Lacrimispora indolis DSM 755: one gene and its partner. The main gene of each other region encodes a partner of the protein of the gene in region 2 in a complex. Links are inferred from orthologs where the notes say so. Each region holds a gene or a part of one and is shown on either strand. Other genes may lie near its edges.

Region 1 (11,579 bases), 4.8 Mb from region 2 along the record:
TATTACCCTTTGAAAAGAATCCGGATATATCTTCTAACTCAAAGTTTTCGCCGAAAAAATTCTTTGTTATCAGTTTTCCAGTAAATGTTTCCGTCAATTCTCCCAAATCTTCATCGATAAATCCATTTTCCCGGTAAAGATGTGTTTTTGCTCCTTTTGATTTAAAATAAAATTCCACTATACTCTTCCTCCCTGGTAAATCATATTATTTATTCTTGTAATTTCATTAAAAATCAAAAAAACTCCAGCATTATGTTTTGCTTCACTTTTCACCTTCGCTCTTTCAGGGGAACGAAGCATAAAAAATAAACCATAACCGATTCAACAATTGGAAACCTGGTTTTTTTTCTGCTCATGCTGACAAACTTTGTTCTGCCTCACAATTCAGCTTCCCATAAAAACAGCCATTATATTCCCAGGAAGTAAAATCCATGCGTATCCCTTGATCTTTTGATAAGTAACTATGGAGTTCCGTCTATTCAAATCTGCTCAAATACTTTATCAAATGGTAATGGCTTGTCCCATCATCAAATAATACTTTACAGAGATTATATTCATCTCCATACCTTTCCACAATGATTCCTGTCTTCATATAATCTTTACTCAGTTCATTGTATTTATAAATTATTCTGTCTCCAACACTCACAATACCCCTTCTTTCTTCAATATCTGCTTCACTGTTTTATTATCCAGGCAAAACACTGCTGCCACTCTCTTAATGTCATTGAATCGCTCATACTCCTTTCTAATATCCTCATCGGTAAATACACAATTCACTGGCTCATTCATATACTCTTCCATTATTTCTCCTAAAAACAGTTATTTTCTATACGGCCTTATTTCTATACCGGCCAACGGTCCACGTCAATAGTAAGTCCTGCCATATGCAATACCAGTATTACATATTTCATTAAAAGCAGCGAATGGTTTGATGGAACCGGTGGCAGCTGCAGCTATTGCTTTATTGGATTCTTAAACTCCTAACATGTGCTTACTATTGCCATCTCTTTCCATCAGCCCTGCTTATAACATCTGTTTTACAAATTTTAAAATATTAATCGTTTCCTCAGCTGCTTCCTGATTTGCTTGCCGCTGCCAAAAGACCATAAACATAAGCTCAATGCACTGCATCATGAAAGGCAATGCTTTTTTCTCATTTTCTTCTAACACATTAATACTTTCATATCCGCTAAGAAAATGGCTGACAAATGTAAGCCACTTATCCTTTATTTCCGCAAGGTCTTTCTGACCTGATAACTGCCCCAGCAGGAAATAAGCTATGTCAAACAAGCGGGCATCCTGTTTACCCAGGTCAAAATCCAGTACACCGGTCAACGTTGTGCCTTCAAACAGCAAATTGCCATAATGCAGATCCCGGTGAATCTGCTGCTTTGGCAGCAGGGGGTAAATTCTGCAAAGTTCTTCTATTGGCTTAGACCACTCTTCTTGTGTCAGCAAATTGCCGGCAGAAAGTCCATTGCTGATCCAGCCTCGCAGCTCCTCATCAAAAGGAGGCCTATCAATCTGTATATGGGTTATTGTCATAAGTGCACAGTGGATTTTTGCAATAATAATGCCGGTTTGGTAAGCAATGGCTGCATAGTCTTGCTGAAATACCTCTCTTACATGACTGCCTTCCAGCTTCTCCATCAACAGATAACAGCCCTCTTGTGTCGCCACATAATCCCTGCCATCCTTTGTCGGCAGAATATGTGGTACCGGAACCCCATCTGCACGTAATGCTGCGGAAAGCCTTATATTACTATGTACATTGTCATCTGCTTTCACCAGCTTTAAGATATACTTTCCCTCCACTTCCCAGGTTGTTGGTGTAGTGGCAACTGGCTCTCCTTTAATATCCCAATATGTTTTAATATCTAATGGCATAGTTATATTCCTTTTCAGTTTCCCAATAATTTCTTTCACACACTGCAAGGCAGACTTAACCTTACCGATCGCCGTATATTCAACTCTTTTACTCATTTTGCTATGCCTTCATTATACTATTTTACCAACGCAAAAGCCACCAGATTTTCATAATCCGATAGATCTAATCATTCCTTATCATATTGATTATTTATTCTCATATTCATTTATTTTTTATTGCACAAGCAAATCCGCTGATCCGCATTTTAGGCTTTTCTGTTCATATCGCTCATCATTCTGAATCCTTTCCAGCATTTTCCTGAACCATGTGTTAAGCTCTTTTTTCAAAATCAGATAATCCTTATCTCCCGTACTATTGTCAAAATTCCTTTTCTAAAATTTTTTCAAATTGTCTCGACCAAATCCGAAATTTTCCCGCATGTCGGCGTTGCTTAATACAAATTTTCTATTGTAAGTTCTCCACATTCTTAAATTCTGTATACAAAAAGAGCCGGCAACAGCCGACTCAATGAATTTTTTACTTGAATTTCAAATGTAATTTGTACAATGTAAGTGTATGATAATAACGAGGACAATTCCCTTAATTAAGCCATACGTTTTTTATTATGACTGTAAATAAAAACATCATTGCCAATTACCTGATTGCTGCATATTCTTTGGCTCAGCGTACGTTGCGGCATAAAGTATCATAATATTTAACTCTATATAAATCAAACTAAATGTATTTGTCTATTTAAGGAGATAAGATGAAGTACTGAGTCATGGATAACTTTCTGACGGAAACTTATCATTGCTATACAATTATAAAATACTCATTACAGCGCAGCAGTTTGATCATTCATGGTTCCTAAAATGTTAATGAAAAGTGTATTTAGATCTTTTCTATGTAATATTGAGCATTAATAATAAGCCACATTTGGGTATCAAATCTCATAACGGTCCAAAGAGATAAGCCCTGGAGGCCATATTCTTCTACCAGCCCAGCTCTTGCATCAAAACTTCTGGCATCTTTAAACCATACTACATGCATAACCTCATCACTATCCACATAATAGAAGTAGGGTGACTGTGCAGCTTCATTAAATTGTATTGGTATATCGTTTACTGCAGCAATCTGGACCGCACTGTTAAAGTTTATTGCAACAGCTTCTGTGGCGCCGGGAACATAGGGAAGTGTCCAATCATACCCCAGAGTGGTGACTCCCAGAAATATTTTTTCAGCAGGAATAATACTGACCGCATAATCTAACCATTCTCTTAAGATATTAACCGGAAAAATTGAGCTTGGATAACTGTATGATCTTGCCCAATCATAAGAAGAGAATATGATTCCATCTACAAATCCAGATAATTTTGAATAGTCTATCCTTTCAAAGCTAATGTTCGGGGTATCAATATTCGTAACCGGTGTTATGGTAATCACTATTCTGTAACCTTCTGAGCGAAATATCTCAGAGGCTTTTTTCAAATATTCTGCAAAGCCATCTATGTTGTCATTGGTCATGTTTTCGATATATACGTTGATACCATAAAAACCTTTCGTTTTCAGTATTTGAAGAGCATTATTAATCAGGCGATCCTGCAAGGAAGGGTCATTTAAAATATGATAGGTCACTTCACGGCTGACGATTCCCTCTTCGGAAATAGCGGAAACAAACATCATGGGTGCCACACCATAAGTTTTAGCCAGCTGAATAAGTTCCGTATCATCATCAAGGATGACAATTTCTCCTTCAGTTGTAGCCCTATAATTGAATATGGTCAGATATGTTAAAAAAGGAAGTGTTTTTTTTAAAACAGATTCATCTATATAAGAAAAGATATAACCGCTGGTTGCAATTGTTCTTGTTTTATTTGTTTGATAACTTATGACTATGGTTTCACCAATGTACAGTAATTCTCTATCGGAAAGATATGGATTATTTCTTAATAATTCCATTGGTGAAACACCGTGCTGCTCTGCAATACTCTCCAAAGTATCGCCAGTCTGGACGGTGTAGAGTGTTTCCGGCTGAACAATCACAATAGTTTGGCCAACAGCTAAATTGTCAGGGTTTATAATTCCGTTTTCCAATATTAATCTGTTAACAGGGATTTTATAATACTCCGCTATTGAAAATATTGTTTCACCGGGTTGAACAACATGTATGACCATAACTTCCCTCTAATGATCTTATTAATTAATTATATGCTAATCTTACCTGTTCATAACATTATGTTATAAATAATTCTTTGTATTATTATACTCTTACGCAACGGCTGGATTAGGCAGCCCTTGTTCTGCAAGCCTTTTTTAATATACCCACACATGGCCTGAAACGCTTTCGTACTTTAAACGCTTCTCTATCATTGTTTATCCCGGTTTGACACAAAAAATATGCGGTAAAGATAAACGAAATATCCCTGATTCTCTGCTTCTGAAAAACTTCCCAAAATAATATTGTTTTTTATTACCATCTCCATTATAATGAAAGAGCCTAAAATCCGGCAATTCTCATATTTCAACACTCAATCATCCATTCCACCACCAATTCTATTCTTGTTGTAATTCTGCATCAAGCAGTTTACATAAACAAATCTAAGGAGGTATACATATGGTATACGAAACATTTCTGGAAACTGTCAAACATTCTCTGAAAGAACGGCTTGGACCTGAATTCACCCTTGTGCTTCAGCCCATTACCAAGAACAACGGACTGATCCTCCATGGGCTCTGTATCGGGAAAGCGGAGGAACGGGCCGCCCCCACTATCTATTTAAATCATTTCTATGAATCCTACCAAAACGGCAGGCCTTTTCATGCCATCCTTGATGACATCATGTCCCTTTACCAAAGCAGTCCACTGCCGGGTGACCTTCCCATTGAAGAATTCCTATCGTCAGATCAGATCATGGAGAAAATCATCTTCCGCCTTATCAACGAACCGGCCAACCGGGAGCTTCTAAAGGAAGTACCTCATATCTCCTATCCGGAGCTGGATCTTTCCATCATATTCTACCTGTCATTTCAAAACGATGAAGACAGTCTCCTTACCGCTCTTATCTGCAACCGTCATCAAAAAGCGTGGAACCGTTCTGCAGAAGAAATATACTCAGCTGCCAAATCCAACACTCCCCGTCTGTTCCCTGCCCGAATCCGCTCTCTTCCCGAAGCCATAAAAGACATTGCAACAAGATCGTCTGAAAACGATATAAACGAAGAAGACCTGGAAGAATTTTTTGATACCGCTCCTTTGTCTCCTCCTATGTACGTGCTGTCCAATTCTTCCGGTATCAACGGAGCCGGATGCCTTCTTTATGAGGGCATATTAAAAGACTTCGCCTCATGCAGCGGCAGCGATTTGATCATACTGCCCTCCAGCATTCACGAAGTCCTCATCATTCCATACAACAAAGATATCTCCATCGATGAATTGGCGGAAACCGTTCTCTCCATTAATCAGGAAGAAGTCCCGGAAGAAGACCGCCTGTCCAATCACATCTATTTCTATTCCAAAAGCAGCGATAAGCTGACCATTGCCTTCACCTCTTCTGCCCCAATCGGAACAAAGAATCCATGATAAAAATAGCCATTGCTATGGCACCCGAAACCTGAAGCGTCTCCACCAGATAGTGGCTGGAAAGCTCCGGGTTATTGCTGATCACATAAAACACGCTCCGGTAAATGGACGTTCCCGGAACCGACGGCAGGATGCCCGCCACCAGAAACACCGTAACCGGCGCCTTAAAAATCCGTGCAAAAATGTGGCTGGATAAGGCCACCAGCATACTGGATAAAAAAGCCGCGGCTATGACAGATCCAGCTGCGGCTTCCACCAACAGATAGACAAGCCAGCCGGCCGCGCCGATTCCTCCCGCCAAAGCCACATGCTTCCTTGGAAGCTCCAGGATCAGAGAAAAACTGATCACAGCCAGGAAGGCCCCAATTGTCTGTACTATCAAGAAAGCCCACCTCCTGTCAGCCACTGAAATAATCCCATCCCCGCTCCCACGCCTGCGGCTACCGCAAGAGCGATCACTACGGCTTCCATGATCCTGGCTGTTCCTGAGGCATAATCCCCGTTTAAGGTATCCCGGATCGCCGTTGTAAATATAACACCGGGAAGGAGAGGCATGATTGCACCGATCATGATAATGTCACTTTTGATTCCGGGCATAAGCCACCGTTCCATAAAAAGGGTGGAAACGGCAATTATAAATGCGCAGACTCCATTGGCGCAGAAATCATTGAGTCTGGTCCTTACGGATACCTCCATCGCCGCTGCCAGGGCAATTCCGGTCACAGCAGCAGCCAGACAGTCTTTTGCTCTCCCGCCTAAAAGCAGGGTAAAAAATACTGCCACTCCCATGATTCCAATATCCTTTAATCTTCTGCCGTACTGAATTGCATTCCGTATTTCTTTCAGTCTTCCATAAGCCTCCTCCACCGTCATGCGGTCTTCACACAGGCTTCTGGAAACATCATTGACCAGATACACCCTGTTTAAGTTGGTGGATCTTCCCGTAACCCTTCTGGCTACGGTTATGGCCTCAATGGAGGGATCATTAAGGGATGCAAAGATCCCCGTGGAAAAAACAATGGCTTCCGCAGTTTCTCTGCCCGCTTTTCGTAAAATGTGGTCAATGGTATTCTCCACCCGGTAAATCTCCGCACCGCTCACCAGCATGATCTCTCCTGCCAGAACTGCAGTCTCCACAAGCAGCTTATCATTCATAGGCTTATTCCTCTATTATTATAACTTATCCGAACTTGCAAGGCAAGTGAGGATAAAAGGGCTGTTTTCAGCCCGTTCATCCGATTATGGAAAGTGCTTTTTACTTCCCATAATATGAAGTTTAAAAAATCAGACTACCAAGCTGAAATACAAGTACAGAAGCTGCCCAGGCCACTGCCAGCTGGAAAAGTACCATGCCAAGAGTCCATCTTATGGAACCGGTTTCCTTTTTAATCGTTGCCACAGCCGCAATACACGGAGAATACAGGAGACAGAAAATCATCAGGGCATAAGCATTCACACCGCCAAAACCAATGCCTCCAAGAATGCCGGACAGCTCTCCCATTCCTGCCGCAGAATTTATATTGTTGATTCCAAACAGGACTGAAAAGCTGGAAACCACCACTTCCTTTGCAGAAAGCCCGGAAATCAAAGCCACAGCGATCCTCCAGTCTCCAAGGCCCGCAGGGCGCAGCACGGGAATCAGAACCCTGCCGATGGCAGCTGCAAAGCTTTGTGAAACATCAGTGACAAATCCTGACGACCCGCTGTTTAAGACAAACCAAAGCACAATGGTGGCAAGGAAAATGGTGGTTCCCGCCTTTCCTAAATAATCCTTTACTTTGTCCCATACATAAATACCTACCGTCCTCCCGTTTGGCGTCTTATATTCGGGAAGCTCTATGAGAAGCGTATCCTCTTCCTCCGCCTTATGGCTCCAGTGGGTCACATAAGCGATGGCAATTGCTACCATCAATCCGATGAGATACAGGGAATATGCCACGATCAAGGCATGTTCCGGGAAAAACATCTGGGAAAACAGTACGTAAATGGGGAGTCTGGCAGAGCAGGACATAAAGGGGGTAATTAAAATAGTTCTTTTCCTGTCCTTTTCACTGGGAAGGGATCTGGCGGCCATAACAGCAGGAACTGTACAGCCAAACCCAAGAAGCATGGGAAGAAAGGCTTTCCCGGAAAGTCCCACGCGACCCATGATCTCATTCATGACATAAGCGACCCTGGCCATATATCCGCTGTCTTCCAGAAAAGCCAGCGCAAGGAACAGGATAAAGATATTAGGCAGAAACGTGAGAATTCCTCCTACTCCGGCCACGATTCCGTCCACCACAAGGGAAGTGATCCAGTCAGCTGCATGGATGCTTTCCATAAACTGCTGCATGCTGGTGGAAAATAAGCCCAGCGCAGTTTCAAAATACCCCTTTAAAAAGTCACCGACAGTAAAAGTCAGAAAGAATACCAGGGCCATAATGCCCAAGAAAAAAGGCACGCCCAAAAAGGGATGGGTCAGATATTCATCAATTTTATCCGTAAACGCGGCTTTCTCTTCCTTGTTCACCAGACATTCCTTGATGATTCCTTCTATATAGTCGTATTTCTGGTTTATGATCTCCTTCTCATAATTATGGTCAACAATATTGCTTAAATCCAAGGGATGGTCATTCCAGACCTCCTCATCATACTCCAGAAATTTGATGGCATGCCACCTTAGATTATCCATGTTCCCGTAATGGGCTTTTAGTACGGTTTCAATCTTGGAAATCCTATTTTCAATTTTAGGCGTATAATTCACCACCACGCCTTGAGGCCCTTCTTCATAATGGTGAACCACCGCATGAAGCAGCACATCAAGTCCGGTCCGTTTTCTTGCTGAAACAGGAACCACCGGGATAGATCCAAGCATCTCAGGAAGACGGTGTAAATCAATTTCCATTCCCCTGTCTTCAACAATGTCCATCATGTTAAGGGCCAGAATGACCGGCTTTTTTAGTTCCAGAAGCTGAAGGGTCAAATACAGATTCCGTTCCAGGGATGAGGCGTCCACCACGTTGATGATCACATCCACTTCCCCATTTTCCAGGCATTTCCTTGTTACCTTTTCTTCCAGAGTATAGCATGTCAGGCTATAAATCCCAGGCGTATCAACCATCCGGATAGGACGGCCCTTGTAGCTGGTCTCTCCTTCCACTCTCTCCACGGTAACGCCCGGCCAGTTAGCCACCTTAAGCTTTGCCCCTGTAAAAGCATTGAATAAGGTCGTTTTTCCGCAGTTGGGGTTTCCCACAAACCCGACATGAATCATCCTGTTTTCCTCACGCATGTTCCACAGCCTCCCTGATTTCGATTCCCTCCGATATCCTTCTTCCAAGGGCAAGGCGGGTACCTCTGACCTTAATGATCACAGTACCGCTCCCCTTCTTATTCATCAGGGTAACAGGCGTCAGCTCATTGACCCCCAGAGCCTCCAAACGCCTGGTGATGGCATCCTTTACCATCACACTGTAAACAATGTAGGTTTTTCCGATTTCTCCTTCATACAGCTTCATAATAATCTCCTCCGGACGCAGCCAATCCTACCGGCGGCGCTCCAAGGCTCTTGCCTTAAATGCGTCCATTGAGATTTTACTCTTATTGAGAATCACTGTCAATACCATCTCCCCCGCCAGGCAACATTTTTGTCGGGCGGTCAAGCCAGCCCTCAATCGTCCATATCCTGAAGCATTTTCTTAATCTGAACCATCCGGTCACGCAGCTTTGCTGCCTCCTCGAAATTCAGCTCCGCTGCAGCCTGGTGCATCTTCTTTGTAAGCTCCTTTGCAAGCTTTTCCAGTTCCTTTGCATCCATGGATTCCGGATCCTTCTTAAAGCCCTTCTCCTCTTCAATGGCTGCCTTTGAGATGGCAATAAGGTCACGGACCGATTTTTTGATGGTGGTTGGGGTGATCCCATGCTCTTCATTATAAAGCTGCTGAATGGCTCTCCTACGGTTGGTCTCCTCAATAGCCACACGCATGGAATCTGTCACCGTATCTGCATACATGATCACATGGCCATCGGAATTTCTTGCCGCCCTTCCTATGGTCTGGATCAAAGAAGTCTCTGATCGGAGAAACCCTTCTTTATCCGCATCCAGAATAGCCACCAGAGTGATCTCCGGAATATCAAGACCCTCCCTCAGCAGATTGATTCCCACCAGCACATCAAACACATCCAGACGCATGTCCCGGATGATTTCGGAACGCTCCAGAGTATCAATATCGGAATGGAGGTATTTTACCCGGATCCCCACTTCTCTCATGTAATCGGTCAGATCCTCTGCCATCCGTTTGGTCAGGGTAGTGATCAGAATCTTGTTTTTCTTGGCAACTTCCTTATTTACCTCAGAAACCAGGTCGTCGATCTGTCCTTCCACCGGCCTTACATCGATTTCAGGATCCAGAAGCCCGGTAGGCCGGATGATCTGCTCCACCCTTAACAGCTCATGATTCGCCTCATAGACAGAAGGAGTGGCAGAAACAAACATCATCTGATTGATCTTTGACTCAAATTCCTCAAAATTCAAAGGCCGGTTATCAAGGGCAGAGGGAAGACGGAAACCAAAATTCACAAGGGTGGTCTTTCTGGAGCGGTCCCCTGCAAACATGCCCCGTACCTGAGGAAGGGTGATATGGGACTCATCCACGATGATCAGAAAGTCATCGGGAAAATAATCAATCAGGGTATAGGGCGGCTCTCCGGGCTGTCCTCCGGTCAAATGCCTGGAATAATTCTCGATTCCGGAACAAAAGCCGGTTTCTTTCATCATCTCCACATCAAAGTTCGTCCGCTCGGAAATCCGCTGAGCCTCTAACAGCTTGTCCTCGCTTTTAAAATACGCCACCTGCTCCTTTAATTCCTCCAGGATGGTCTGTGCAGCCAGCTCCATCTTCTCCCTGGACACCACATAATGGGAAGCAGGGAATATGGCCACATGTCCCAATTCCGCCCGAATCTCCCCTGTCAGGGTATCGATCTCCGTGATGCGCTCCACTTCGTCTCCGAAAAACTCGATCCGGTAAGCCTCGCTTCCGGAATAGGCAGGAAATATCTCCACCACATCTCCTCTTACCCGGAAGGTCCCACGCCTGAAATCCATGTCATTCCGGTCATATTGGATGTCAATCAGCTTATGGACCACCTCATCCCTGTCCTTTATCATGCCTGGTCTTAATGAAATAACCATTTCCTGATAATCAATGGGACTTCCCAGGCCGTATATACAGGAAACCGATGCCACGATGATAACATCCTTCCGCTCCGAGAGAGCAGCCGTAGCCGAGTGCCGCAGCTTGTCGATCTCATCATTAATGGCTGAATCCTTTTCTATATAGGTATCAGTGGAAGGCACATATGCCTCCGGCTGGTAATAATCATAATAGGAAACAAAATACTCCACCGCATTTTCCGGGAAAAACTCCTTGAACTCACTGTAAAGCTGGGCTGCAAGCGTCTTATTATGAGCGATGATAAGAGTGGGCCTCTGCAGCTTCTGGATCACATTTGCCATGGTAAAGGTCTTTCCAGAGCCTGTGACCCCAAGCAGAGTCTGAAACTGGTTTCCCTCCTGGAATCCCTTTACAAGCTGTTCAATGGCCTGGGGCTGGTCACCGGTAGGGGCATATTCTGAATGCAATACAAAGTCCATGATCATTTACCTCCAAATCATTTCCCGCAGGCAGCCGCCAAATGAACATGCAACCATATCCGCCCGGTATATAGCTTTTTGCAGGAATTACAATATACGTCACTGCCAATTATAGCATACGGCAATAAAAAAGTATAGCAAAACAGGGAACATCTGTTCTTTTGGTATTGAAATTCTCTTGCTTTTAGTATATCATACATCTTATATTATCGAAAGTAAGGAACACTTTCGATAATCGGATGGACGGGGCAAAGAACGCCCCTTTTATCCGAACTTGCGTCGCAAGTTCGGATAAGTTATACTATCGAAAGTAAGGAACACTTTTGATATATCATACTATGAAACAGCAGGAGGATTTTTATGTACAGTTTTATTAACGACTACAGCGAAGGTGCACATCCAAAAATTTTGGAGGCCATGATCAATGCCAACTTAATTCAGAATGCCGGATACGGACTGGATGACCACTGCAGCAATGCCCGCGCCCTCATTAG
Region 2 (11,594 bases):
TTATTACATGACTTTGTATATCATAATAGTATCTACCTTCCAACATAATTGAGGGAGCTTGAAATGATTTTAGTCTTCCATACCATTTATCAAATTTGTATTTCTTATCAAACTCTTTTTTGTTTATCTCTATTAAATTATGGTATTCCTTTGTTAATTTTTTCTTCATCAAAACCATTTCGTAAAACGCAGTAACAAACTTTGTGAAATTAATTCCCTTAGGAATCAAAGGAAAATATCGATTTAATCTTTTTAAAAGAACAGGAATGATGGCAGGTTCTAAATAACCAGCATATTCAATATGACCTTCCTCTTGCATGGGATTATAGTAATAAGATTTCTCGAAATCAATGACTCTAAAAAGTCCTGTTTCTTCTAAATCTTTGTAATTATAATTCATATCCGCTTTATCCAAAATTATTTCATCAAAAAGTAAAATTGATTGAAACAGTTCTTGTTTTAAACCAGGTATACTTCTCAAATGATTTTTATAGTCTTCCTCTGCCATTTTTAACTCATTGGAATCATATAATTCATCCGCATACGAAGGAATTCTCTTTACTAAACCCGAGTCTTGTGCTTCATAAAGAAAAATATGATCATGTGTACTTGGCAGGATAACTGATTGTCTCACTTTTCACGCACTCCTTTCGTACTCTTCATCTTAATGACCTCAAATAGAAACTAAATAGTCCACTTTTAATTACTCTATCCATATTTACACTCTTTAAAAGCAACTTAATAATTACGCATTATAGCCGTAATCTTAAATTCAATTTTAAACATATAGATTTACCTCACGGAGAAAACAATCTTTCTCCAGTACTTATCAAGGCAAAAAACTCACATTCTTTCCTCTTTTACAATCTTGAATGCCTTTGATTTATCAATCTTTTCACTCCAACAGGCTATTCACTGATACACCCATTGGTATAAATCATGGTTTTATTATGGCTTGTAGCAGGTGGAAATTTAAACATATCATTATTTCCATTATAAAGAATATTAGTTTTATTCCCGTTTGCCTCGTCGTAGATGCTGAATTTATTTATCTCATACGATGTAAAATCAATTAGGAAAGTTGTTCTCCTTTCCCTCTGTACCAAGATATTTTACATGCAGATAGTCTGCCTGTTCCTCTGTCATCAAGCCAGCCCAAAGGTTAGAATTAATAGCTCCATATAATTCTCCCCACAAGCAATCGAGATAGAGCACCTGTCCCTTTTCGCCTTGTACGTATTCCTTTATTGCCTTTTGAATGCTCTCTGGCAATCCAGTTTCCAAATAAGTTTTTCTGTTTGTCTTTCCAGCGTCCATATTTTATTGTCATTTTCATCACCCATAGCCATTATATCGGTGTTCCAATATAGCGTCAAGGGAACTTCTGACAGTAACATTCAGAAGATTTTAATATTAACCATTTTTCAGTAGAAAACATTTTATCCAAGTCTGCTTATTATTTTTCATCGCAAATTTGAATTTGATGCAAGGCGTCAACGAAGAAAAGAAAATCACATTTTGCTCTGTAAGAGCTTAACGCTAAATATGCTTTCATCTTTGCCGTGGATTTGCAAATCTCTACTAAACACGAAAATACAATCAACTTCATTTTTGACGACTTCTTCGTTATATACTCCGTTCTCACAAATCTTTTCGACTAAGACATTTTTAACCCATCTTTCATCTAGAGTGGGGGAATGGGGACAGATATCTTTGCCCTTTTCGATTCTCGTTGCACATCTCCAAACCACCTTTCCCCTTTCTTTTCTTCTCCGATATGAAGCACCACAGTCTCCACACACAAGAAGATTTCCCAAAAGATATTTGCCACTATATTTGCTAGTGCTAGATTCCACTGTGCCATCGTCTTTACGAACTAGCCTTGCGCGTCTAGACATTTCTTCCTGAACCTTATCAAATACTTCGGCAGTAATAATAGCCGGATGACTATTCGTTATATAGTAACGTTCTCTTTGCCCAACATTCTTGCTTTTTCTGCTTGTTATAAAATCTTCTGTATAGGTCTTTTGAAGTAAGGAATCGCCCTTATATTTCTCATTCTTCAGTATCTTTTGAATAACTGCTGTTGCCCATGCGTCTTTCCCTGTAGCGGTTTTAATCTGATGATCTTCCAGATACTCTTTTATCTGTTGCAGTGTGCTGCCTTCCAAATACAACTGGTAAATTCTCCTTATGATATCAGCTTCTTCCGGCACAACTATCCATTCATCATTGTCACGCTTGTATCCCATGGGTATCTTGCCGACAAAATCATCCCCTCTTTCAAATTTACGTTTGTATCCCCATTGAACATTTTCGCTTAAATTCCTGCTCTCCTCCTGTGCTAAAATCCCATTGACTGTAATATCTATTTCTTTTTCTGATTCAAGTGAATTTAAATTTTCCTTTTCAAAATAGATATTTATACCTTTTGCTTTTAAACTCCGGCTAATAGTTAGCATATCTAATATATTTCTGGACAATCTGCTGATAGACTTGGTAATGATATAGTCAATTTCACCACGGTATGCCTTCTTAAGAATCGCATCCAAACCATTCCGTTTCTCTTTTCTAAGCCCGCTTTCATAATCATAAAATACGCCCGCAAAATCCCATTCAGGATTTGCCTGAATCAGGTCAGTATAATAATTGATCTGTAGATCAATGCTACTTTTCTGGGTTTCGCGCTCGGTACTGACTCTGCAATATGCCGCAACCTTTAATTTTCCGGTATTTTTCAAAGAGTTTATAGCCGGGATAAACGTAATCTTTTTCATAAAAGTATTCTCCTTATTAAATTTTTTTAGTTACTCTAAGAAAAAGAGCGCAAAAGCAAAATCGCTCTCACGCTCAAGGGGTACTGCTCATTTCCAATCATCAATATTTTTAACGTTGCAACAGGACTACAACTTCTGTATTAGCCGTAGAAGGAAACATATCCACACAACAAACCTTCTCCACCCGATACCCTCTCTCCTGAAGAACTACCAAATCCCTTACCAAACTTGTCGGCTTACAAGAAACATACACCAGCCTGTCCACACCAAAATCAATGATCTTCCCCAACGCCTTTGGATGAATCCCATCCCTCGGAGGATCCAAAATAATCAAATCCGGCTTATCCTTTAATTCATCAATAACCTTAAGAACATCCCCGTCAATAAATTCACAATTTTCAAGTCCATTCAGCTTCGTATTCTCTCTTGCTGCTTCCACAGCCTCTTTCACAATCTCTACGCCCACCACTTTTTTAGCAACAGGAGCAATGATCTGGGCAATCGTACCGGTTCCGCTGTATAAATCAAATACCACCTTATCTTTCGTATCTCCCACATACCCTCTCACTGTCTCATACAGGACTTCTGCCCCAAGGGAATTGGTCTGAAAAAAGGAAAACGGAGAAATTTTGAATTTCAGCCCTAAAAGCTCCTCATAAAAATAATCCTGTCCATATAAGATATCGGTCCTGTCACTCTTAACCACATCCGCCAGGCTGTCATTTAAAATATGAAGAATCCCAACGATTTTTCCATTTAACGGAAGATCCAGCAGCATTTCCGTAAAAGGCTTTAAATCCACCTCTTCCTGGGTCGTGGTAACCAATGCCACCAAAATTTCACCGGTTTTCACGGCCCTGCGCACCAAAAGATGGCGCAGATAACCCGTGTGCTGCATCTTCTTATAAAACCCGATCCCCAGGTTTTCAAAATATTCCTTTGCCACCTTTAAGATACTGCAGAAATCCGGATTAACAATCCTGCATTCCGTAGTGGTCACCACATCATAAAAGCTCCCCCTCTTATGCATTCCCAGGGCCAGGGGGCCATCCTTATATTCATCACCAAAAGAGAATTCCATCTTGTTCCTATATTCAGCTTCCACAGGGCTTGGACGTATCCCTTCAAATTCATAATTCTCACAGACACCGTCTATAAGGGCCTTTACCTGCTGCTCCTTGATCTTAAGCTGTTCCTCATACGGAATGGTCTGATAAACACAGCCCCCGCAGCTTCCAAAATGAGGGCAGGGATCTGCTGCCGATTCCAGGCTTGAATGCTCCAATACCTCAAGAATCCGCCCCTCACAGCGCCCTCCTCTTTTTTTATTTATCATAACCCGCACCTTTTGGCCGGGAAGTGAATGCTTTACCGTAATTTTCCCTTCCGGAAGCTCCATGATCCCTTTGTCCGGAAAGTCAAATCTTCCGATGGTCCCTTCGTATATCTCACCCTTTTTCACTTTACGTGCTCCTCTTCTAACTTTATTTCTGCAAACAATGGCCAGACACAGGAATGCCAACATTCCTGTATCCAACGGCTGCCGCAGGGGGCAACCCCCCCCCATAACCTGCCATAAGTATTTCATGTCTCCCAACCGAGCAAAAAAGCGTGTCTCACTGTCTGAGGCACGCTCTCCCTTTTATAATGCCGATCCTACTCTTCAGAACCTTCGCCCGGTTTATCATCTTCAAAGAAATCATCGTCGAAATCATCATCAAAATCGTCTTCGAAATCTTCTAAATAGTCCGGTGTGAAGAAACGGTATACGGTATAAGCAATCCCTGCTACCGCAGCCACTGCACCTATGATAGCCAGTATCCAGAGGATACAGTTTTTCTTCTTCTCTTCCTGTTCCCTTTTATGAAGCAATTCATTCATCTTGCTTGAGTTCATAAAATCTTCCAGCCTGCTCATGGCTTCTTTACTCATTGCATCAAATCTGTTCATGTCTCCACGTCCTTTCTGAGAGCCCTGCTTTTTTTCTGCCAGCCCTTCAGGCATAAAGGTATGCCTGCAAAGCATTTTTTCATATCTTCCGGCTAAGTTTTAGTCTCTCTGCCTGTCGCAGTTATTATACCATTATATTGATTCTTTTACTATCATTTTTGCTTTTTTTTAATAAATTATGTATTTTCAAATTAAACTCACACTAATTTCAGCTTTGCAAAGGAAGCAAACATTTTCTTGACGCCGGCCTGGTCAAACCGGACGGTGACTTCAAAATCTCTTCCGCCATCCTTGATCTCCAGTACCTGGCCTTCCCCGAACTTTACATGGCTGACCCGGTCCCCCTCTTTATAATTTAAAGAAGACGCTTTTTCAACGGTAAAGGCTTTGCCAAAGCCAGGTGTTGACGCTGGCGCTGCAGTTTTTGATGCATATGCGTTGTTCCCCGGTCCAAAGCTGCTGACACCTGCCGTTCTGCCGGTTGACCTTGCTTTTCCCCATGGCAGTCCGCTGTCATCATAATCAGCGGTCCTGGAAGAAGACAGCCTTGACTCCAGTTTATTAGAATCCAAAAGATCATCAGGGATCTCATCAATGAAACGGCTGATCTTGGAATATCTGGTTTCTCCATTGACCATACGCTGCCTTGCCGCCGTCATCATCAGGAAGTTCTGGGCTCTGGTAATACCCACATAACAGAGCCGGCGCTCCTCTTCCACATCCTCCTTATCATCAGAAGAAATGGACATCATACTTGGGAACAAGCCGTCTTCCATTCCGCTTAAATACACCCTTGGGAACTCAAGGCCCTTGGCGCTGTGCAGGGTCATAAGGGTCACCCTGTTTTCCGAATCATCCATCCGGTCCACATCAGCCACCAAAGCCACCTCTTCCAGAAATTCACTCAGATTGGGGTGCTCATGTTCTCCTTCAAAGCTGACCGCTTTATTGATCAATTCTTCTATATTTTCCAGACGGGTCTGGTACTCGATCTCGCCTTCTGCTTCCAGTTCCTTCTGATAGCCTGTTTCATCCAGAACGTCCTCAATCAGTTCATGGATGGAATAGGTCTCTTCCTCAAGCCTTTCCCGGAAATCTTCGATCAGCTCCGTAAATTTAAGGATCTTTTCCGCCGCTTTCCCAAGTCCGGGCACAGCCTTTGCCCGGCAAAATGCATCATAAATGGCAAATCCATGTTCCGATGCAAAGGCCTGCACTCTTCCCAGGCTGGTAGCTCCGATCCCTCGCTTTGGCACATTGATGATCCTCAAAGAGGATAAGTCATCCCTTCCATTGGCAATGGTCTTTAAATAGGACAGGATATCTTTGATCTCCCTCCTCTGATAGAAATTCACGCCTCCCACCATGCGGTATGGAACATTGTATTGAAGGCATTTTTCTTCAATCAGACGGGACTGGGCATTTGTCCTGTAAAGAACAGCACAGTCCTGGTAATCGGAGGAGCTGTTTAAAATGTCCCGGACAATGGTATCTGCCTCTTCGGAAGCATTTTCAAACTGCTTAAACTGCACCAGAGGGCCTTCTTGATTGGCAGTCCACAGTGTTTTGTCTTTCCTCCCCCGGTTATGGCGGATCACTTCGTTGGCTGCATTTAAAATGCTCTGGCTGGACCGGTAGTTCTGTTCCAGCTTAATTACGATTGCTCCCGGATAAGCCTTTTCGAAATTTAAGATATTTTCAATGTTGGCGCCGCGGAATTTATAAATGGACTGGTCGTCATCCCCCACAACGCAAAGATTTCTGTATTTTCCTGCCAGCAGGCTTATGAGCTTAAACTGGGCCGTATTGGTATCCTGGTACTCATCCACCATAATGTATTTAAAGCGTTCCTGATAATAATCCAGGATTTCCTGGTTATTCTGAAATAACTGTACGGTTTTCATGATCAGGTCATCAAAGTCCAGGGCATTATTCTTCTTTAGCTGGTTCTGGTATTCTTTGTATATCTGAGCTGCTTTTTTCTGCCTGAAATCACCGCCCGCATTCAGTTCAAATTCTTCCGCCGTCACAAGCTCGTTCTTTGCCGTGGAAATAAGTCCAAGCATGGCACGGTCTTTATAGATCTTTGGATCCATATCAAGGCCCTTTAATACATGGCGCATCAGAGTTTTCTGATCATCGGAATCATATATGGTGAAATTCGTCGTATAGCCAAGATTTTCGATGTGCCGCCTGAGAATGCGCACACAGGATGAATGAAAGGTGGAGACCCAGATGCTGTCCGCCCCAAAGCCCACCAGACGGTCTACACGCTCTCTCATCTCTCCTGCCGCCTTATTGGTAAAGGTGATGGCCAGGATGTTCCATGGATTGATGTTCTTCTCTTCTATTAAATAAGCAATGCGGTGTGTAAGAACCCTGGTCTTGCCAGACCCGGCTCCTGCCAGCACAAGAAGCGGTCCCTCCGTATGGAGTACCGCTTCCTTTTGCATTGGATTTAACGTATCATAAATACTCATAAACTATACCGTACTTTCCTTTCCTCTTTACTGCCTTTTTTTCCAGGGCATAAAGGGATACCTGTAAGGTGTAACCTCTTTACTGCCCTATTTCCAGGACATAAAGGTATGCCTGTAAAGAGTTTCCTCTTTATTGTCCTTTTCCCCAAGGCATAAAGATATACCTGTATGGAGTTTCCTCTTTACTGCCCTTCTTCCCAGGACATAAAAGTATGCCTTTTGCATTTCTGCCCTATGGCCCGATTCTTCCGGGCACAAAGCTATGCCTCCATGACATTTCCTCACTCTGCAATCTCCAGATACTCCTTCAGCTTCCCCATATGTTCTTCCGCCAAACGGCGCCCGTCTTCGTAAAGGGCCTCCAGCTTCCGCTTATCCTTTTCCGTTCTTTGGACCGTCACGTGCTTATCCGGACGGATGACGTAGATCTTTCCTTCCTCTTCCAGGCGGTCGATCTCTTCCTGCATCTGGTTATACCGGTCAGGAACCTCCTTCAAAGCCTTCATAAACTCAGGCAGAGGAGCGAAATAACGCTCATACCCTCTTTTTGTCCATTTGTCCAGCTGGGATTTCCGAAACCCGTGTTCTCTGGTGAGGACTACAACGATCTTTTTATATCCCAGATCAATGGCCCTCTGATATGCAATGGGCATGGAACAGCCTCCATCCAGATACTTTTTCCCTTTTACAGAAACCATGCCGGATAAAATGGGAATGCTGCTGGAAGCCTTTACCGCGCTGACGAAATCATCACAGGAACTCTTTTCAAAATATTCCGGTTTTCCCGTCTTACAGCGGGTGGCAACCACCTCAAAGGTCTGCTGTGATTTCCAAAAAGTATCATAGTCAAAGGGAACCAGGGTATCGCATAATTCCCCGAACAGGAAATCAAAATTAAAAATGGAGCGGTTTTTTACCATATTCCGAAAGCTTAAAAACCGTTTATCATTGACATAATCCAAATCCACTTTAATGGTACGGCCGATCTGCTTGCTCACATAGCTCATGCCGCACATGGAACCGGCCGATACCCCATTTACATAGGACATTTCGATCCCTTGTTCCATGAACACATCCAACACTCCGGCCGTAAATACGCCTCTTAGGGAACCCCCTTCTAAAACCAATGCTCCTTCTGTCATTTTATCACCTCGCCTCCTATTTTATTGCATTTCGACCCTCCGGTCAATCCTTTTTCCAAACTAGGAGAACTGGCTCTGGTATAGTTTATAGTACGCACCCCTCATTTCCATCAGTTCTTCATGGTTTCCTGCCTCCATGATATTGCCCTGGTCAATGACAAAAATGCGGTCTGCCTTGCGGATGGTAGAAAGGCGGTGGGCAATGACAAAAGAAGTCCTGCCCTGTAAAAGGACATCGATTCCCTTCTGCACCAGGAGCTCGGTATGGGTATCAATGCTGGAGGTGGCTTCATCAAGGATCAGGATCCCAGGCTTTGACACCATGGTCCTGGCAAAAGCCAGAAGCTGCCTCTGTCCGATGGACAGTCCTGCCCCCCTTTCGCTGATCATTGTATCGTATCCGTTTTCCAGCTTCATGATGAATTCATGGGCGTTGACTGCTTTGGCGGCCTCCGTCACCTCTTCATCAGACGCTTCCAGACGTCCGTATTTGATATTATCCCGAATAGTTCCGGAAAACAGGAAATTGTCCTGGGTCATGATCCCCATCTGGCTTCTTAAGCTTTTTAAAGTCACCTTTTTGATCTCATGACCGTCGATTAAAACCTTTCCCCCTGTTGTTTCGTAAAAACGGCTGATCAGGTTTACGATGGTGGTTTTCCCCGCACCCGTAGGGCCTACCAGGGCAATGGTTTCTCCCTGCTTAACGGAAAAATTCACATCATCCAGGATCAGGCGGTCCGGCTCATCCCCATAAGCAAAGGATACATGCTCAAAGACCACCTCACCCTTAAGCTCCGGTAAGGGCACGGCTCCTTCCTGATCAATGATCTCTGCTTCCGTATCAATGATATCAAAAATACGTTCCGCAGCAGAAATGTTGGTAGTCAGCTTATTATAAAAGTTGGCCAGATTCCGGATGGGGCTCCAGAACATGGCGATGTAGGTGGAGAATGCAAGAAACGTACCGATTCCGATTTTTTCCACTCCAACAATCTTGATTCCGATGAAATACAGCAGGAAGCCTCCCAGGCCCCATGTAACTTCTACCAGAGGGCCGAAGCCATCCGCCACGATGACGGCGTCCATGAAGGATTTGTAATGCTGGTTTACCAGATCATGAAATACCTCTTTTGTCTCCGGTTCCGCAGCAAAACTCTGTATGATCCTGATACCGGATAAATCTTCATGAACATAAGCGTTTAAATTTGATGTTTTCTTGCGGTAAATCCGCCACCTTTTATGAACAGTGGTTTCGATCAGGAACATGCCCACCGCCAATATGGGAAGAGTCAGCAGCGCTGCCATTGCCAGGCGGTAATTCTTTATCAGCATGATGACCGCCACACAGAGGACTGTAAGTAAGTCCGGTATCAGCTGGGTCACGCTGTCTGACAGAACATCTTTTAAGGAATTCACATCCCCGATGATTCTTGCAAGTACCTTTCCCGTAGGCCGGCTGTCAAAAAAACCAAAGCCCAGGGTCTGAATGTGTTTATAAAGCTCTTCTCTGATATTTAAAAGCACCCGGTTGGACACATCGGCCATAAGGCGCATTCGCATCTTAGTTCCTGCAAGGAATAAGAGGAACAGCACCGTTGCTCCCGCTCCCAGCCGGATCAGGCCGCCCATATCCTTCTGGGCTACGCAGGTATTGATGGCATATTCCATCATAAGGGGTGCCGACATGCTGATGGCTATGGTTCCTGACATGATAAAAAGAACGATGACGATCTGCTTTTTAAAGTCCAGAAGATACCGGTACAGGCGGAGCAGGGTATCCTTTTTGAAAATTTCCTTCTGATCTTCATCTATTCTGCTTGAATTGACTGCCATTTTATCTCCTCCTCTCCATATTGCACCTGATAGGTTTTATAATATTGCCCCCGCTTTTCCATAAGCTCTTCATGGGTTCCCCGTTCCACGATCTGTCCTCCATCCAGGATCAGGATCTCATCGGCACGGCGCACTGCTGAAATGCGGTGGGCGATAATGATTTTGGAACTGTCCTTTAACTCTGTAAGATGGGCCTCGATCTCCTTCTCCGTCTCCATATCAAGAGCCGAGGTAGAGTCATCCAGGATCAGAAGAGGCGTTTGTTTTGCAATGGCTCTGGCAATGCTGATCCTCTGCTTCTGTCCTCCGGAAAGTCCGACTCCCCGCTCCCCGATTACCGTATCATACTGCTCTGTAAGCTTCTGGATAAAGCCATGGGCGCCTGCCGTAATGGAGGCCTGCTGTACGCTTTCCCATTCCGTCGCATCTTTATTTCCTGTCTTAATGTTTTCCGTTATGCTGTCTGAAAACAGGAATACATCCTGCATGACCACCGATACCTGACCTCTGAGAAGGGATAGAGGCAGATCCTTTACATTGATTCCATCCAAAAGAATTTCTCCCTTTGTTACGTCATAGAAACGCTCGATCAGATTGACAATGGAGCTTTTACCGGAACCGGTCACACCCATGATACCAAGTGTCTTCCCATTTGTTAAAGTAAAATCAATATCTTTTAAAATGCTTTTTCCATCCAGTTCAAAGTCCACATGGTTGAACGCAAGCTCTCCCTGGATCTTTTCCGGCAGAACCGGACTTTCCGGATTGCAGATGACCGGCTGCTCTTCCATGATCTTTTTGATCTTCTTATTGGAGGCCACGGCTGCTGCAATATCATTGCTGAGCCAGCCCACCATTTCCATGGGCCAGATAATGTTGTTGGCATACTCGGAAAATGCCCCCAGATCTCCAATGGTCATCTTATCGTTAATGACTAAAATGCCGCCCACAACAATGACCGCCATTAAAAGCACCTTTGATAAAAAGGAGATGTTAGGCTGGTAACGGACGATCAGTCTGGCCTGTTTCATATTTAAGTCATAATACTGTTTGTTGTGCTTTCTGAATTTATCGATCTCGTAATCTTCCCTGGCAAAGGCCTTAACAGTCCGGACACCTGCCAGATTCTCCTGGGCCACCGTATTCAGTTCAGCAGTCTGCTCGCTGATCTTATCGTAAACCTCTCCCAATCCATTTTCCATTTTGACCGCATACCAGGCAATGAGAGGGAGAATCACCAGCGGAATCAGGGTGAGGATGGGGCTTAAACGGTACATACAGACCATTACAATTGCCGTGTGAATGGAACATTCCAAAACCAGCATTCCTACAAATCCGAAGGCGTTCCAGATTCGTTCCGCATCATCCTTGATCCTGGCCATCAGCTCCCCCGTGTTGTGGCTGTCAAA

What was found.
Region 1: the proteins of pcrA (region 2) and uvrB are in contact, whole or in part, in a crystal structure (PDB 7EGT), measured with the Thermus thermophilus proteins. The link is inferred for Lacrimispora indolis DSM 755 from one-to-one orthologs. Residues at the interface, in WP_096412145.1 of Thermus thermophilus: His654, Arg656, Phe657, Gln666, Asp668, Glu669, Lys680, Arg681, Leu682, Ser683, Lys685, Tyr686, Ala687; in WP_096411307.1 of Thermus thermophilus: Glu23, Leu25, Arg26, Asp27, Gly28, Glu29, Arg30, Phe31, Arg55, Glu326, Asp327, Phe328, Glu379, Ser382, Gln383, His398, Gly400, Arg401.

Annotation. Positions count from the first base shown.
Region 1 is NZ_AZUI01000001.1:766,781-778,359, forward strand. What follows is about bases 8,593-11,579. They hold uvrB (excinuclease ABC subunit UvrB), read right to left. Parts: upstream 11,086-11,579; coding sequence 9,100-11,085; downstream 8,593-9,099. Other genes in these bases: feoB (ferrous iron transport protein B), read right to left, coding at 8,593-8,721; K401_RS0103645 (FeoA family protein), read right to left, coding at 8,714-8,953; K401_RS0103655 (threonine aldolase family protein), read left to right, coding at 11,446-11,579. Outside these bases: K401_RS0103595 (hypothetical protein), read right to left, coding at 1-178; K401_RS32720 (hypothetical protein), read right to left, coding at 643-801; K401_RS0103610 (phosphotransferase enzyme family protein), read right to left, coding at 1,024-1,983; K401_RS0103615 (LysM peptidoglycan-binding domain-containing protein), read right to left, coding at 2,759-4,042; K401_RS0103625 (DUF5688 family protein), read left to right, coding at 4,482-5,447; K401_RS0103630 (threonine/serine exporter family protein), read right to left, coding at 5,410-5,829; K401_RS0103635 (threonine/serine exporter family protein), read right to left, coding at 5,826-6,602; more of feoB, read right to left, coding at 6,724-8,592. UniProt on the Escherichia coli protein: The UvrABC repair system catalyzes the recognition and processing of DNA lesions. A damage recognition complex composed of 2 UvrA and 2 UvrB subunits scans DNA for abnormalities.
Region 2 is NZ_AZUI01000001.1:5,523,026-5,534,619, forward strand. Bases 4,567-7,568 are described here. They hold pcrA (DNA helicase PcrA), read right to left. Parts: upstream 7,208-7,568; coding sequence 4,925-7,207; downstream 4,567-4,924. Other genes in these bases: K401_RS0126875 (hypothetical protein), read right to left, coding at 4,567-4,727; K401_RS0126890 (patatin-like phospholipase family protein), read right to left, coding at 7,489-7,568. Also shown: K401_RS0126855 (hypothetical protein), read right to left, coding at 1-634; K401_RS31585 (hypothetical protein), read right to left, coding at 1,069-1,317; K401_RS0126865 (recombinase family protein), read right to left, coding at 1,512-2,777; 23S rRNA (uracil(1939)-C(5))-methyltransferase RlmD, read right to left, coding at 2,887-4,239; more of K401_RS0126875, read right to left, coding at 4,434-4,566; more of K401_RS0126890, read right to left, coding at 7,569-8,349; K401_RS0126895 (ABC transporter ATP-binding protein), read right to left, coding at 8,410-10,185; K401_RS0126900 (ABC transporter ATP-binding protein), read right to left, coding at 10,161-11,594. UniProt on the Escherichia coli protein: A helicase with DNA-dependent ATPase activity. Unwinds DNA duplexes with 3'-5' polarity. Translocates on single-stranded DNA with 3'-5' polarity. Initiates unwinding more efficiently from a nicked substrate than double-stranded DNA.